3 regions of the Actinoplanes sp. NPDC048791 genome follow, and region 1 is predicted to be linked to each of the others. Evidence: riboswitches for the same ligand, from Rfam matches in the RefSeq annotation. Region 1 holds a riboswitch; each other region holds the start of a gene.
What was found. A riboswitch is a leader RNA that binds a small molecule or an ion and turns the genes downstream of it on or off. The one in region 1 is predicted to bind cyclic di-AMP.
Positions count from the first base shown of each region.

Region 1 (5,259 bases):
CGATGCTGGACGTGAACCCAATCGGCTACCAGCCCGTACTGGGTAGTGATGAGCATCGCAGCGGAATCCGTGATGCCCGTCGCTGTGACGAAGAGGGGCCGATGGTGTCATGAAGCGGGCACAGGGTATGCGTCTCATCACGCATCCACCGGCGGGTGCTGCTCCGAATACCTCTGCAGGAGCCCTCTTCAGTAAGTATGCACGCGGCTCTCAGCTGATGCTCAGACACTCGTGACACTTTCGACTCACCAGCCGGAATCAGCGCAGGGCGCCAACTGTTCAGGTATGTGTCAGCACCGCAATGCATGAACTGCGGACGTTACGGGGAGGGCTGATGGACGCAGGTATTGCCCGTAACAGGGTTAGTGAAGGCAATGAGGGGACCGTGGGCAACGTGGAGAAGAACACCGTGATGAGGACCGACCAGGTCGCCGAGGAGCGCGACCTCGTCGGAGTCTACCTGCACGAAATCTCCCGGACGCCGCTGCTGGATGCTGCCAGGGAGGTCGACCTCTCCAAGGCAATCGAGGCCGGCCTCTACGCCGAGCACCTGCTCGACACCGGCGAGGTCCGTCGCGGCGTGAGCCGGGAAGAGCTGGAGCGGCTGGTCACCGAGGGCAAGCGGGCGAAGGATCTCTTCATTCGCGCCAACCTGCGACTGGTCGTGTCGATCGCCCGCCGTTACGTGCGCTCGGGCATGCCGATGCTCGACCTCATCCAGGAGGGCAACACCGGCCTCGTGCGCGCCGTCGAGAAGTTCGACTACGAGCGTGGCTACAAGTTCTCGACCTACGCGACGTGGTGGGTCCGCCAGGCCATCAGCCGGGCCATCGCCCAGCAGGAGCGCACCGTGCGCCTGCCCGTGCACCTGGTCGAGGACGTCAACCGGATGCGCAACGTCACCCGTCAGCTCGTCCGCGAGCTCGGCGCCGACCCGGAGCCCGCGCAGGTCGCCGCGGCGCTGGGCGTGACGGTGGAGCGCGTCACCGAGCTGACCCGCTGGGCCCAGGACACCGTGTCCCTGGACACCCCGGTGGGCGACGACGGCGACACCAACCTCGGCGACCTGGTCGCCGACAGCGACGCGCCGTCGCCCGAGGAGATCGTCCTGACCGCGCTGGAGCGTCAGCGCATCGAGGGACTGCTGAACCACCTCGACGACCGGTCGGCGGGCATCATGCGCGCCCGGTACGGCCTCGAGGACGGTCGCGAGCACTCGCTGACCGAGGTGGCGTCGCGGTTTTCGCTCTCCCGGGAGCGCATCCGCCAGCTGGAGATCCAGGCGCTCGGCCGGCTGCGTGAGCTGGCCCGGGCCGAGGGCCTGCAGGCCGCGTAAGGCAGACCGCCAGTACGGCGAAAGGCCGGTGACCCCCGCGGGGACACCGGCCTTTTCTCGTGCCTGCTACTCGGGTGACCCGGCTCAGGTGACCCGGCCGTAGCCGTTCGGGGTCATGATGTCGATCGTGCGCTTCTTGACGGGCTGGCCCGCGCGGGAGGCGTCGATGATCTGGCCACCGCCGACATAGATGCCGACGTGTCCGTTGCTGCGGTAGAAGACCAGGTCGCCCGGCTTGAGCTCGGACCGTGAGATCCGTGTCGTGGCGCTGTACTGAGCGGCGGCGTTGTGCGGCAGCGACTTGCCGGCGGCCCGCCACGCGGCGGAGGTCAGGCCCGAGCAGTCGTAACCGTCCGGTCCGTCCGCGCCGTAGTCGTACATCACGCCGAGGGCGTTGTAGGCGAAGGTGACAGCCTTACCGGCGGAGCCCGCGATGGACGGGATGTTGCCGGTGTACTTGCTGGACTTCTCCGTGGGCGAGCCGTAGGCGGCGGTGCGCATCGCGTACAGCTTCTTGAGGTCGCCCTCGATCTTCTTCTTGCGCGCGTTGAGGGCCTTGGCCTCGGCTTCCTGCTTCTTCTGGGTCGCCTTGAGGGCGGCCTGGCGCTCGGCGAAGTTCTCCGTCGTCGCGCGGTACTCCGCGATGTCGCGGCCGCGGCTGCGGGAGATCTGCTCGAGGATGCTCATCCGGTCCATGAGGTTGTCCGCGCCCTCGAGCACGACGTTCATGGTGCCGATGTTGCCCGTCTTGTACGCCGACGCCGCGATCGCGTCCATCTGCGAGCCGGCGGCCTCCAGGGCGGCCTTGGCCGGGCCCAGCGACGCGGCCAGCTTCTTTTCCTGGTCCTTGGTCTGCTTGAGGCTGATGTTCATCTTGTTGTACGACTCGACGACGTCCTCGAGCTGATCGGACGCCTTGTCGATCTTCTTCGTCAGCTCACTCGTCGACGGTTCCGCGTGTGCGGCGGTCGCGGTGGTGCCGGTGATCGCGATCGCCAGGGCGGCAACCACCAGCGCACGGAGCCTCGTGCGGGCGTGTGGCAACGGTTTGTGGCCTTTCTTCCGCTCGGGCCGCCTACCGGGTTAGCTGACGGGTTCGGGGCGGGAAGAAGGCCCCTACCGCTCGCGCGGATTCACCCCGGTGCTGCTTCGGTTGGTTCCCCGGTTCGTCGTGGCGGAGGCGGTGACCGTGGGGGATCTGGTCGCCGTTTCCGCCGGCGAGGATTCGGCGGCGTTGGCCGGCGCCACCGAGGGTGTGGCTGCGGACCGGACCAACCGCATTAACTTATCGGCGCGCGGCATTAACACAAGAGCCCGTAGAGTGACTTGCGCCAATGATCACAAATAAGAGAATGATCCCGATAACGGCGGGCAACAAATCCGTTCCGCAGCGTTACTTTTTCTACTCTGCCATGACCGGCGGGGAAGTGCGTGCGGCCGGGACCCACTTGTGGGAGACGACCCGTTCGGCCCAGAAGGAGAAGAACGGGATCGTGCCGGCCAGCATCACCAGCAGCATCCGGCCCAGCGGCCAGTGCGCCCGGCGGCTCAGGTCGAAGGCGGCGACCAGGTAGACCATGTACAGGAAGCCGTGGATCGGGCCGATCGCGGCCACCACGGTGTCGTTGTCACCCAGGTACTTCAGCGGCATGCCGACCAGCACGAGCGCGATCAGGACCACGCCGACGATCCAGGCGATGATCCGGTAGCGGGTGAGGGCTCCCTGCACGGTGCACGTCCTTCTTGAACTCGACGGTCTGAACTCAGCCGGCGCTGGCGCGGCGGCCGGGATAGTCGCTCGGCCGGGCTCCGGGGTGGGCGGCCAGCCAGCTGAGGTAGTCGTTGTAGGCGGCCAGCTCGGGATCGTCGTCGGCCGGCGCCACCTGCGCCACCGGCACGCGGACCGGGCGGCGCACGGTCACCGGGGCATCCTGGCGCGGCACGGGCGGCTGCTCCGGTTGTGGCTCAGCCTCCGCGGGCCCGTCCTGCTCGGCGGCGCGGGCGGCGCGGCGCTCCTGCTGGACCTCGCGGAACCAGATGAACACCACGAAGAGGGCGAACACCGGCCATTCGAAGGTGTAGCCCCAGCTGAGCGAGTTGCCACCGGTGGCCCGGCTGAACTGCCACCAGCCCAGGGCCAGGAAGCCGGCCACGAGCACGAGCGCCAGGATGTGGCGCGCGATCCACGCGGGGGTCCACAGCCCTTTCATGTCCCTCAGCGTACCGGCGGGTTTGGCGGCAGGGCGCACGGGCAACCGTTGCAGCAAGTACTTCAGCGACCGAGGAAGGGAGCGCCGTCATGACCGACGCCCGGCTCGACTCCGCCGGCGACGAGACCGTCGTCTCCGAGAACGGCATCGACCCCGCGGGGCTGGCCGACGACGATCTGTTCCGTGAGCTGGCCAGCCTGCACCGCACCCGGCTGCAGACGTTGCGGCACGGGCCCGACGCCGCCCTGGCCAACCACCTGCGGCGGACCGAGGAGCTGGAGAACGCGTACCTGTCCCGGTACCCGGGCCGTGAGGTCGATCCGGGCCGGCTCACCCAGGACTTCTGAGAGGACCCCGGACTTCATGATCTCCTCGGTACGCGGCCGGCTGAACCGGCTGCGGCGGGACTACGCACCCCACGAGCACCGGCCGCTGGACGGCTACGTCGCCACGATGGGGGCGTTCGGATTGCTCGCCGGCAGTCTGGCCGCCGCCGCCAAGCTGACCGCGAAGCCCGTACCGGACCGGCCGGCCACCGCCGACATCGTGTTGATCTCCATCGCGACGCACAAGCTGAGCCGGCTGATCGCCAAGGACGCGATCACCAGCCCGCTGCGCGCGCCGTTCACCCGCTATGCGGAGCCGGGCGGCAGCGGCGAGATCAACGAAGAGGTACGCGACCAGGGCAGCTCCCTGCGCCACTCCGTCGGTGAGCTGGTCAGCTGCCCGTTCTGCCTGGCGGTGTGGGTGGCCACCGGGCTCACCAGCGGTCTGGTCTTCGCGCCCCGGCTGACCCGGCTGGCGGCCACGGTCTTCACCGCCACGGCCGCCTCCGACTTCCTGCAGATGGCGTACTCCCTGGCCAAGGAGGCCGCGGAGGGTGACCGGCAGAGCGACGAGGACGACCGGCCGGCGCTGGCCCAGGCGGCCTGACCCCGGCACGAGAAAGCCCCCGGTCGCTCGACCGGGGGCTTACCGCTGTGCTGGGTGACGCGGTCAGGGCGGGCCCTCTCGCTCCAGGCCGGACCAGCCGCGCGAGCTTTCTTCCTCGCCCTTCTCGCCCTCGATGACCTCCCGGTCCACCGCGGTGTCGGAGTGCTCGCCGGCGAAGTCGCTGTCGCCGTCCGGTACGGCCTCCTCGTCGCCGAAGGCCGGCAGGCGTTCGTTCTGCTGGGTCATCTCGCTCCTTGGTCGGGCATCGAGGTCGTCGGGGCTTCGACGGGGATCAGGTGTCCAGCGCCCGCAGCGCCTCGGCCGCCTCGTCCTGGGCGTACTCGCCCTCGGGCAGCGCGTCGATGCGGGTCAGGGCGGTGGCGGGCAGGTCGGCGGCGATGGCCCCGCGCTGCAGGTCGGCGCTGCTGAGCCGTTCCTGCCCGGTGAAAGCCTCGTCGAGGTAGTCGTCCAGCACCTTCAAGTCACTCACGCTGCTTCGTCTACCCGGGGGGCAGGTCGTCAAACGGTGTGGCCTGAGTCACAACCACTACCGGAATCGGCGGGCCCGGCCGACGGTTGGATCAGATGTCGGTGTGATCAGTGTCCCCGGGCCTCACCCTTTGCCTTCGCGGATTACCGTTCGGCTGGAGCCGCGTTGAGCCTTTCGCCGAGAGGCGACCTGCACACCGACATCTGCGATCGCGCCGCTCCCGGTCCGCCGGGAGCGGGGCATTTTGGATCGGGGGCCAGGGCCCCGCGGCCGGGCGCGGGGGGGCCTCG
Region 1 is NZ_JBEZGQ010000525.1:627-5,885, forward strand. It holds gene AB0C29_RS29950 (RNA polymerase sigma factor RpoD/SigA) at 335-1,336, shown strand; gene AB0C29_RS29955 (NlpC/P60 family protein) at 1,421-2,347, opposite strand; cyclic di-AMP (ydaO/yuaA leader) riboswitch at 2,395-2,529, opposite strand; gene AB0C29_RS29960 (DUF3817 domain-containing protein) at 2,739-3,065, opposite strand; gene AB0C29_RS29965 (hypothetical protein) at 3,100-3,546, opposite strand; gene AB0C29_RS29970 (DUF6158 family protein) at 3,636-3,893, shown strand; gene AB0C29_RS29975 (DUF1360 domain-containing protein) at 3,913-4,479, shown strand; gene AB0C29_RS29980 (hypothetical protein) at 4,543-4,725, opposite strand; gene AB0C29_RS29985 (hypothetical protein) at 4,772-4,969, opposite strand.

Region 2 (4,635 bases), on a different contig from region 1:
CCGGTGCCGTCCTCGGGCAGATCCGCGGTCGCGGGCCAGGTGGGCGCCTGCCGGTCACCGGGCTCAGCCGGTTGGGTGGTGATGTACGGGCGGACCAGCACCGGATCGTCGCGCTCGGAATCGTCAGCCATCTCGTCGTCCTGCCGTGGGAAAGACCGGTGGCCACGGGGGTGCCGACCGGTACGTCAAGATACGCGAGGCCGCCGGCAAGAGATCACTTGATGTCCACCCTTTCTGGACCTTCGGGGGGAAAGGCTGGTCAAGACGGGTAGACCTCAGGGTTCGGACGCCCCCCGGACGGCCCGGCCGGGGCCTACGCTGAGCACACCCGTCACCGCCGAAGGTGAGCACACATGGATCTCGCGACCCTCGTCGCCGGCCCGGTCGCCGACGTGTCCGCTCCGGAGCCGCCGTCGTGAGCAGGGTGATCGTGGCGGCGATGGAGGCGGCCACGGTGGCCGCGCGGGCGGCGCGGGTGCTGGTCCGCCCGGTGCACAGCCTGGCCGAGCTGACCACGCTGGACCGGATGCTGGCCGGCATCTGGCAGGACGACGCGAGCGGCCCGCTGCTGAGCACCGAGCTGCTGCGCGCGCTGGCGAAGTCGGGCAACTACGTGGCCGGTGCCTTCGACGGCGGCACCCTGGTCGGGGCCGCGGTGGCGTTCTTCGCCGCGCCGGGTGAGCGCGAGCTGCACAGCCACATCGCCGGGGTGTCCGCCGCCGCGGCCGGGCGCAGCGTCGGCTTCGCGCTCAAGCAGCACCAGCGGGTCTGGGCGCTGCAGCGCGGCATCAGCACGATCAGCTGGACGTTCGACCCGCTGGTGGCCCGCAACGCCTACTTCAACCTGGCCAAGCTGGGCGCGGTGCCGACGGAGTACCTGGCGAACTTCTACGGCCCGATGCACGACCGGATCAACGGCGACGACGAGAGCGACCGGCTGATGGTGCGCTGGGATCTCGCCGCCCCGGCGGTCGTCTCCGCCAGTGCCGGCAAGCCGGTGCGGTCCGTGCGGCCGCCGACCGCCACCGTGGCGCTGCGCCGTGCGGGCAACGGTGGGCCGGTGCCGGGCTCGTTCCGGGGGCAGACCGTGGTGGTGGCCGTCCCGGAGGACATCGAGAGCTTGCGCCGCCGGACCCCGGGGGCGGCCAAGGACTGGCGGGTCGCCGTACGGGAGACGCTGAGCACCCTGCTCGCCGACCGGTTGCGCTTCGCCGGCTTCGACCGCGACGGCTGGTACGTCCTCACCCGCGGCTCCGAGGAGTACGGCCGGTGATATCGACAGCCTTGCCCCGATTCTGACCAAGATCAAAAGTGGGCAAAAGCTGAGAACAACGTCACGTTAGGCCCCCGGAGGTTGGCCCCGTGGCGGGCAACGTGGTTACCGTCGGCCGGTCCGCTGACGCGGGCCCCGCGGTCGGTAACGCCGAGTCCTGCCGCCGACCGGGCTGGGAACTCAACTCAGGCATGGAGCGGGGGACCCACAGGTTCTCCGGCGCGCTCACCGCGCGCCTCCGGGGTGAAGCCGCGGCACCACAGCGGCCGGGCAACCTCAGCCCGAACCCGACAGCTGACCTCGCAGGCGTGGAGGTTCACTCGATGGCACAGATCCACAAGCAGTCCCTGCGCGCCCTCGGCCTGGTCGTGGCCGGTGCCGCGGGCACCGTCGCCCTGCTGGGCCCGGCCTCTCCGGCCGCGGCGCAGTCCGGTGTCAACTGGGACGCGATCGCGCAGTGCGAGTCCGGTGGCAACTGGAGCATCAACACCGGCAACGGCTACTACGGTGGCCTGCAGTTCAGCCGCAGCACGTGGAAGGCGTACGGCGGCGGCAAGTACGCGAGCACCGCCAACAAGGCGAGCCGCTCGGAGCAGATCCGCATCGCCGAGAAGGTGCTCGACGGCCAGGGCATCGGCGCGTGGCCGGTGTGCGGCAAGAAGGCCGGCTCGTCGAAGTCCTACCAGGCGAAGAACACCGGCGGTTCCTCGTCGAGCGGCAAGAAGGCCACGGCGTCGCGTACCACCACGCACAAGAAGTCGGCGGCGACCAAGCGCACCTCGGTCAAGGCCACCGGCAGGCACTACACGGTGAAGTCCGGTGACACGCTGGCCAAGATCGCGGCGGCCCAGCACGTCAAGGGCGGCTGGCGCGCGCTGTACCAGCTCAACCGGGCGCAGCTCGGCGGCAACCCCAACCTGATCTTCCCCGGTCAGCGCCTGTCGCTGTGATGAGCCGGCCCGGCTGCCTTACCCCCGTGGGGCAGCCGGGCCCCCCACCGGCGCTCAGGGCTTGCGGCCCACCGCGACGAACTCCGACACGACCTCGGTGATGCCGGGGTGCCGCGGGTCCGGCCGCCAGGCCGTGCAGGTCACGACGCCGGGTTCGAGCAGCTCCAGCCCGGCGAAGAAGCCGCGGATCTCCTCGAGGGTGCGGGTCCTGATCGGCGCCGCGCCGCTCTCGTTCCACTGCCGCATCGACTCCTTGACGGCCTCGCCGTTGACCTCCGTGGTCGGATGCGAGATCAGCAGGAAGCTGCCGGCGGGCACCGCGGCCAGGAACTGCTCGACCACCGACCGGGCCTCGGCGTCGTCCATGACGAAGTTGAGGATGCCGGACAGCACCACCGCGGTGGGCCGGCCGAAGTCCAGTGTGGTGGCGGCGGCCCGGAGGATGGCCTGCGGATCGCGGACGTCGGCCGCGAGGTAGTCGGTGGCCCCCTCGGGGCTGCTGGTCAGCAGCGCGCGGGCGTGCGTGAGGACCAGCGGGTCGTTGTCGACGTAGACGACGCGGGCGTCCGGGGCGACGGCCTGGGCCACCTCGTGGGTGTTGTCGGCGGTGGGCAGCCCGGTGCCGACGTCCAGGAACTGGCGGATCCGGCCCTCGCCGGCCAGGAACCGCACGGCCCGGCCGAGGAACTGCCGGTTGGCCCGGGCCGACAGCACGAGCTCGGGCATCAGCCGGACGGCGTAGTCGGCCGCCTCCCGGTCCGCCGCGAAGTTGTCCTTGCCGCCGAGCAGGTAGTTCCAGACCCGCGCCGAGTGCGGCACGTCCGTATTGAGCTGCGCGGGATCCGTCATCGGGCTCGTCCTTCCGCTACCGGCGGCATCGATCGGTGGCGGGAACCCTACCGCGCCAAGCAGCGGGGTGGGCGCACGGCGGCGCACACCCCGCTGCCCGGGGTCAGCGGGACCGGAAGGTGATCGCCAGCGGCGTGGCCAGGAACACCGACGAGTACGTGCCCACCACGATCCCCACCAGCAGCGCCACGGCGAAGTCGACCAGCGACGCCCCGCCCAGCGTCGCCAGGGCGGCCAGGATGAACACCGCCCCCAGCCCGGTGTTGACCGTACGCGGGACCGTCTGCAGGCACGCCGTGTTGGCCAGCCGCGCGAACGGCACCCGCAGCTTCGGGCTGATCTTGCGCTGACCGTGGACCAGCTCCCGGATCCGGTCGAAGACCACCACCGAGTCGTTGACCGAGTAGCCGACCACGGTCAGCACCGCGGCCAGGAACACCCCGTCGACGGGTTTGCCGAGCCAGGCGAACACCCCGATCAGGATGACCACGTCGTGGAGCATCGCCAGCACCGCCGCCGCACTCCAGCGCCATTGGAACCGCACCGACAGGTACGCCAGCTGCGCGCCGAGAGCGATCGCCACCGCGAGCAGCGCCTTGTCCCGCAGTTCGGCACCGAGGCTGGGCCCGACCTTGTCGTCCCGCAACTGCTGGACGTCACCGCCGCCGGCCGTGCCGAGCGAGTCGCGTACGCGTTGCTCGGTGGCGTCGTCGAAGGCGCCCGCCCGCACCGAGACGTTGCCCTGGCCGACCTGGGTGACCACGGCCCGGTCGACGCCCGCGGCTTCCACGGCTGCCCGGGCCGCGTCGGTCGACAGTGGCCGGCTGGTGGCGTACTCGACCATGCGGCCGCCGGTGAACTCGACGCCGAGGTTCAGCCCCCGGGTGGCGACGCCGCCGATGGAGAGCAGCACCGCCGCCGCCGAGACAGCCAGCCACAGTCGCCGGCGGCGCATCAGGTCCGGGCCGCGGGACTCGATCGCCTGGCGGACCCGGCCGGCGTGGGCGATGCCGCTCCACCGTGGGCGCACGACCAGCCACCGCCGGCGCAACAGGGCCTCGGCCGGTAGCCGGGTCAGCACGAGCGCGGTGAACATGGACGCCAGCACCCCGATGCCCAGGGTGACGCCGAAGCCGCGTACCGGGCCGGAGGCGAGCAGGAACAGCAGGGCGGCGGCCACCAGGGTGGTCACGTTGGAGTCGATGATCGCCGACCAGGCCCGGGCGAAGCCGCCGCGGATCGCGCTGCGCAGGGTGGGCCGGCCGGCGTACTCCTCCCGGGCCCGTTCGAAAACGAGCACGTTGGCGTCGACCGCCATCCCAATGGCGAGCACGAACCCGGCCAGGCCGGGCAGGGTCAGGGTGGCGCCGACCGCCAGCAGCGCGGCGTAGGAGATCAACCCGTACGCCACCAGCGCCACCGCCGCCAGCGCACCGACCACGCGGTACACCGCCACGATGAACGCGATGGTCAGCAGCGCCCCGATGAGCGCCGCCTGCGCCGACGCCTCGATCGCCTGCCGGCCCAGCGTGGGCCCGACCACCTGCTGCTGGATGATGTCCA
Region 2 is NZ_JBEZGQ010000617.1:186-4,820, forward strand. It holds partial or broken gene AB0C29_RS32730 (hypothetical protein) at 1-131, opposite strand, end outside; gene AB0C29_RS32735 (GNAT family N-acetyltransferase) at 416-1,273, shown strand; cyclic di-AMP (ydaO/yuaA leader) riboswitch at 1,445-1,592, shown strand; gene AB0C29_RS32740 (transglycosylase family protein) at 1,597-2,223, shown strand; gene AB0C29_RS32745 (SAM-dependent methyltransferase) at 2,278-3,072, opposite strand; partial or broken gene secF (protein translocase subunit SecF) at 3,176-4,635, opposite strand, start outside.
Region 2: it holds a riboswitch for cyclic di-AMP, as region 1 does, so the genes downstream of both, AB0C29_RS32740 (transglycosylase family protein) here and AB0C29_RS29955 (NlpC/P60 family protein) in region 1, are expected to answer to the same signal.

Region 3 (4,985 bases), on a different contig from region 1:
CGGGGGGCGGGCGCGGCGGTCCGGGACTTGGCGACCACGAAGCCGCCCGTCACCGACTTGCCGCCGACCTGGGCCAGCGCCTTCTCGGCCGACTCCTTCTGCTTCTCCATCAGCGCGAGGTTCTGCTTCTGCGCCTTGACCTCCTGGTCCAGGCGCGTCTTGTTGGCGGTCACCTCGTCGATGGCCTGATCCAGCTCGCGCAGCTTGCCGTCGTTGAGGGCGTTGATCTCCTCCAGGGAGACCGCCTTCTTGAGGAAGCCGTCCGGGCTGGTGGTGTTGAGCAGGAAGCCCATGGTCGAGATGCCGCCGGTGCGGTACTGCTGAGCGGCGACCGCGCCCACCTCGGGCAGCAGCAGGTCGCGCTTCGCCTCGGCGTTCTTGACCTTGAGGGCGAGACCGAGCTGGGTCTTGGTCGACTTGGCGACCGCCGCCCTCGCCGTCAGATAGCGCCGGCCCGTGGAGTCCAGCACGTCGTTCAGCAGCGGGTTGTCATCGCCGTCGTCGGCGGTGGCCGACTTGGTGTCGTCCGGATCGGCGTTCGCCGGGGATGCGGGCGCGAGCATCATCGTGACCGCGGCGAGCGGTGCCAGGGCGAGGATCAGCCACCGGCGGGGTCTTGCCGTCATTCAGAATCCTTCCGCGTGACCACCGGCCGGGTTAGCTGACGGGTTCGGGACGGAAGCGATCCCTACCACTGACTCGTGGATTCACCCCGGTAGTTCTGTGGTTCCCCGGCTCATCTTGCGACGATTAGATGGTGGACTGCCGGCGCCTTGGGGGCAGCGCCTCCTGGCAGTGACCGGCGGCCAGCTTACCTGACAACGGCCGAAGTGGCAGTGCTGCCGCGAACGGTAAAACGGTTACCGGGCAACGACTTTCCGTCACCGCTCGATGGAATGACGCAGGTCATAGCCCGTAACGACGCATTAATGTGAGTCGTTGCATTCTTTCCGCCGATTGCTCACCATCAGTGCACGATCGATTGCGTAGGGTGTGACGACTGTCGATTCTTAGCATTGATGGGTAGTGTTCGTCACGGTCTCAGCGCAGACCGCCGCCTAATCGCCGCACGGCGAGCCGGGGAACCACTTGAGTAATGGGGTGAATCCGATCCGCGCACCCCCGCGCGATCGGTAGGGATCGCTTCCGTCCCGAACCCGTCAGCTAACTCGGTCGGCGGCCGACGGAAGGAATGTTCGTGAGGCTCAACCCTGTCCGCCGGCGATTAGCGACCGTGCTCGCGGTCCTCGTCGCCACCTCGGGGCTGGCGCTCGCCGCCCCGACCTCCGCTTCCGCCGCACCCCGCCCCTTCGCCGCGCCGGGCGACTCGGGCGACGACGGCGAGGGCGGTTCGAAGTCCCTCATCAAGCAGCTCGAGGCGGCGTCCAAGGGCTTCGTCGAGGCCCAGGAGGCGCTGGACCGCTCCAAGAAGCGCCAGCGGGAGCTGACCGCCAAGCTCAAGGAGCTCGACACCCAGCTCGGCCCCAGGCAGGCGGCGCTGGACGAGATCGTCCAGCGGGCGTACCGCACCGGGCGGCTCGGGCCGATGACGGCGATGATCACCGCCGACTCCACCGGCAGCATGCTGGACCGGGCGCAGACCCTGGAGACCATCGCCGTCAAGCAGGACCGCGCGGTGCGCGACCTGAGGGACAGCCGGGACCAGCAGGCGCAGGCCAAGACGGCGATCGACACCGCTGTCCGCGAACAGCAGCGCCAGCTCACCGTCATGGCCAAGCGCAAGAACCAGGCCGAGGACGCGTTGAAGGTCGCCAACGCCGCCAGCGGCGGATCCTCGAGTTCGTCGTCCGGCGGCGGTTCCTCCAGCGACGGCGGCAGCAGCGCCCTGGCCGCGCCCGCGCCGCGCAACTCGGACGGCTCCCTGCCGAGCGAGTCGTGCAGCGTCAACGACCCGACCACCTCGGGCTGCATCACGCCGCGCACCCTGCACGCGATGCAGGAGGCGAAGAAGGACGGTTTCAACCACTTCATCGCCTGCTTCCGCCACCAGAACAGCGGTGAGCACCCGAAGGGCCGGGCCTGCGACTGGGCCGCCGACAAGGGCGGCTTCGGCGGCGACGCGACCGGGGCCAGCAAGGACTACGGCAACCGGCTGGCGAACTACTTCATCAACAATGCAAGCCGGCTCGGGATCCTCTACGTCATCTGGTACCGGCGGATCTGGCTGCCCAGCAGCGGCTGGAAGTCGTACTCCGGTGCCGGCGGCGACCCGTCGAGCGACCACACCAACCACGTGCACATGTCGATGCGCTGACCGCGGGGGTGCGGGGCCTACCGCTTGACGTAGGCCTCGTACTCCTTCAGCACGTCGTCGGTCGGGCCGTCGGCGCGGATCAGGCCCGACTCCAGCCAGATGGCCCGCTCGCAGGTGTCGCGGATCGACTGCTCGCTGTGGCTCACCAGGAAGACGGTGCCGGCCTGCGCGCGCAGGTCCCGGACCCGCTGCTCACTGCGCCGGCGGAACTTCGCGTCACCGGTGGCCAGCGCCTCGTCGATGAGCAGCACGTCGTGCTGCTTGGCGGCCGCGATGGCGAACCGCAGCCGGGCGCCCATGCCGGACGAGTACGTCCGCATCGGCAGCGAGCTGAAGTCACCGCGCTCGTTGATGCCGGAGAAGTCGATGATGTCCTTGGTCTTGCTCTTGACCTCGGCCGGCGACATGCCCATGGCCAGGCAGCCCAGGACCACGTTGCGCTCACCCGGCAGGTCGTTCATCAGGGCGGCGCTGACGCCGAGCAGGGACGGCTGGCCGGCCGCGTAGATCGCACCGCGCTCGACCGGCAGCAGCCCGGCGATCGCCCGCAGCAGCGTGGACTTGCCCGAGCCGTTGGTGCCGATCAGGCCGACGGCCTCACCCTTGTACGCGACGAAGCTCACCCCCTTGATGGCGTGCACCTCGCGCATGGTCGCCGGCTTGGTGCCGGTGACGAGCCGCTTGAAGCTGGCGAGCGGGCTGCCGGTGCCCGGGGTCGCCGACTGCTGGATCCGATAGACCACGTGGGCATCGTCGACGATGACCGTCGGATCGCGCCGGTCGCTGCCGGTCATGTTGTCAGCCACGGCCGTAGCCCTTCTCTCCGCGCCAGAAGTAGACGTAACCCCCGAGACCCACCACGAACGTCCAGGCGAGCGCCTCCAGCCACATCACCGTGGGACTCGCCGCGAGCGGCACGTCCTCCATCAGCGCGTGCCGCATGAGGTCGATGAACACCAGCATCGGGTTCGCCTCCACCAGGGTCAGCTTCCAGCCGCTGAGGTGGTCGGTGAAGCGGGTGACCGGGTAGAGCACGGCCGACAGGTAGAGCCACATCCGCATGACGAACGGGATGAGGTTCCGGACGTCCGGGATCTTGCTGCCCAGCCGGGCCCCGGCCAGGGCCAGGCCGGCGTTGAACACGGCCTGGAGCAGGAAGATCGGCGCGATGAGCAGCCATTCCAGGGTGATCGGCTCGCCGAAGCCGACCACGATGACCATCAGCACGGCCAGCGAGGCGAGCGTGTTGCGGACCTCGACCATGGTGATGGCCAGGGGCAGGCTGCCTCTCGGGAAGTGCAGGGCCCGGATCAGCCCGAGGTTGCCGGTGATCGCCTGGATGCCGGCCGACACCGTGGACTGGGTGAAGCCGAAGATGAACACGCCGGTGCACAGGTACGCGACGAAGTTGTCGACCCCGCTCTTCGTGTTCAGGATCACGCCGAAGATCAAGTAGTAGACAGCCGCGTTGATCAGCGGCGTCAGCACCTGCCAGAACACACCGAGCCGGGTCTTGCCGAGCGACGAGGCGACCTTGGCGTTGGCGTACGACGCGATGAAGTGCCGGTACGCCCAGAGCTGACGTGTGTACTCAGGCAGGGAAGGCAGCTTCCCGGCAGCGCTGAGCCCGTGTCTACGGGCCAGCTCCTTGAGCGTCAGGCCGGTCTCGGAATCGGCGACCGCCGTCTGAGGCATGGGGCGCTCCGATCTGGTCGGTCCGCTGGGGATGGGGGACCTGGATGACTTGCGCGGGAACACACTAAACAGTGTGCCGCGATGGAACGGCGTCGTATCGACGTCAGCCCCGAAAGTAGCCGAACGAGCGCCGGAACGCAACCGTTGCGTCCTGGCGTATAGTGCACTCGTGGTTACAGCGAAACGTGCACCCGCCGGAGCGGCGGTGCTCCGCGGGGACATCACCGCGGCCATCCGCAACGCGGTCATGAACGAGCTGGCCGAGGTCGGCTACGGGCGCCTGTCCATCGAGGCGGTGGCGCGCCGGGCCGGCGTCGGTAAGACCGCGATCTACCGCCGGTGGAGCAACAAGCTGGAGATGGTCCTCGAGATCGTCTCCGCCGTGGCGGAGCGTAGCGTGCCGATGCCCGACACCGGAAGCTTCGCCGGCGATCTGCAACTGCTCCTGTTCATCGTGAGCCGGGCCCTGCAGCACCGGATCGCGTCCCAGATCATCCCCGACCTGATGGCCGAGGCGGCCCGCAACCCCAAGATCGCCGAGACGCTGCAACGGGCGCTGCGCACCCACCAGCAGGCCGTCGGCGAGAAGATCGTGGGACAGGCCGTCGAGCGCGGCGAGCTGCCCCCGGGCACGAACGCCGACCTGGCCGTCGACATGATGCTGGGCCCGCTGTACTGGCGGCTGGCGGTCTCGCGGACCCCGATCGACGACGACTACCTCGAGAACCTCAGCAACGCCGTCCTGCGTGCGCTGCAGGAGACCCGCCCCGCGCACTGACGGGGAACGACGCCTCGATCTGCCAGCCGGCCGGGGCGCGTGGACCGTGGACCAGGGTTCCGCCGTACCGGGTGAGGTCCTCGGCCAGGCTGAGCAGGCCGAAGCCGCCGGCCTCCCGCCCGGCCCAAGGTCGCGGCGGGCTCGAGGGCTCGCTGGTGATCCGCAGGATCAGCATCTCCGCGCCGTGCTCGGTGCTGATCCTGAGCAGGGTGCCGGGTCCGTCGTGGCGCAAGGCGT
Region 3 is NZ_JBEZGQ010000560.1:517-5,501, forward strand. It holds gene AB0C29_RS31020 (hypothetical protein) at 1-626, opposite strand, end outside; cyclic di-AMP (ydaO/yuaA leader) riboswitch at 630-767, opposite strand; cyclic di-AMP (ydaO/yuaA leader) riboswitch at 1,046-1,195, shown strand; gene AB0C29_RS31025 (hypothetical protein) at 1,235-2,275, shown strand; gene AB0C29_RS31030 (ABC transporter ATP-binding protein) at 2,293-3,069, opposite strand; gene AB0C29_RS31035 (ABC transporter permease) at 3,074-3,970, opposite strand; gene AB0C29_RS31040 (TetR/AcrR family transcriptional regulator) at 4,140-4,748, shown strand; partial or broken gene AB0C29_RS31045 (hypothetical protein) at 4,699-4,985, opposite strand, start outside.
Region 3: it holds a riboswitch for cyclic di-AMP, as region 1 does, so the genes downstream of both, AB0C29_RS31025 (hypothetical protein) here and AB0C29_RS29955 (NlpC/P60 family protein) in region 1, are expected to answer to the same signal.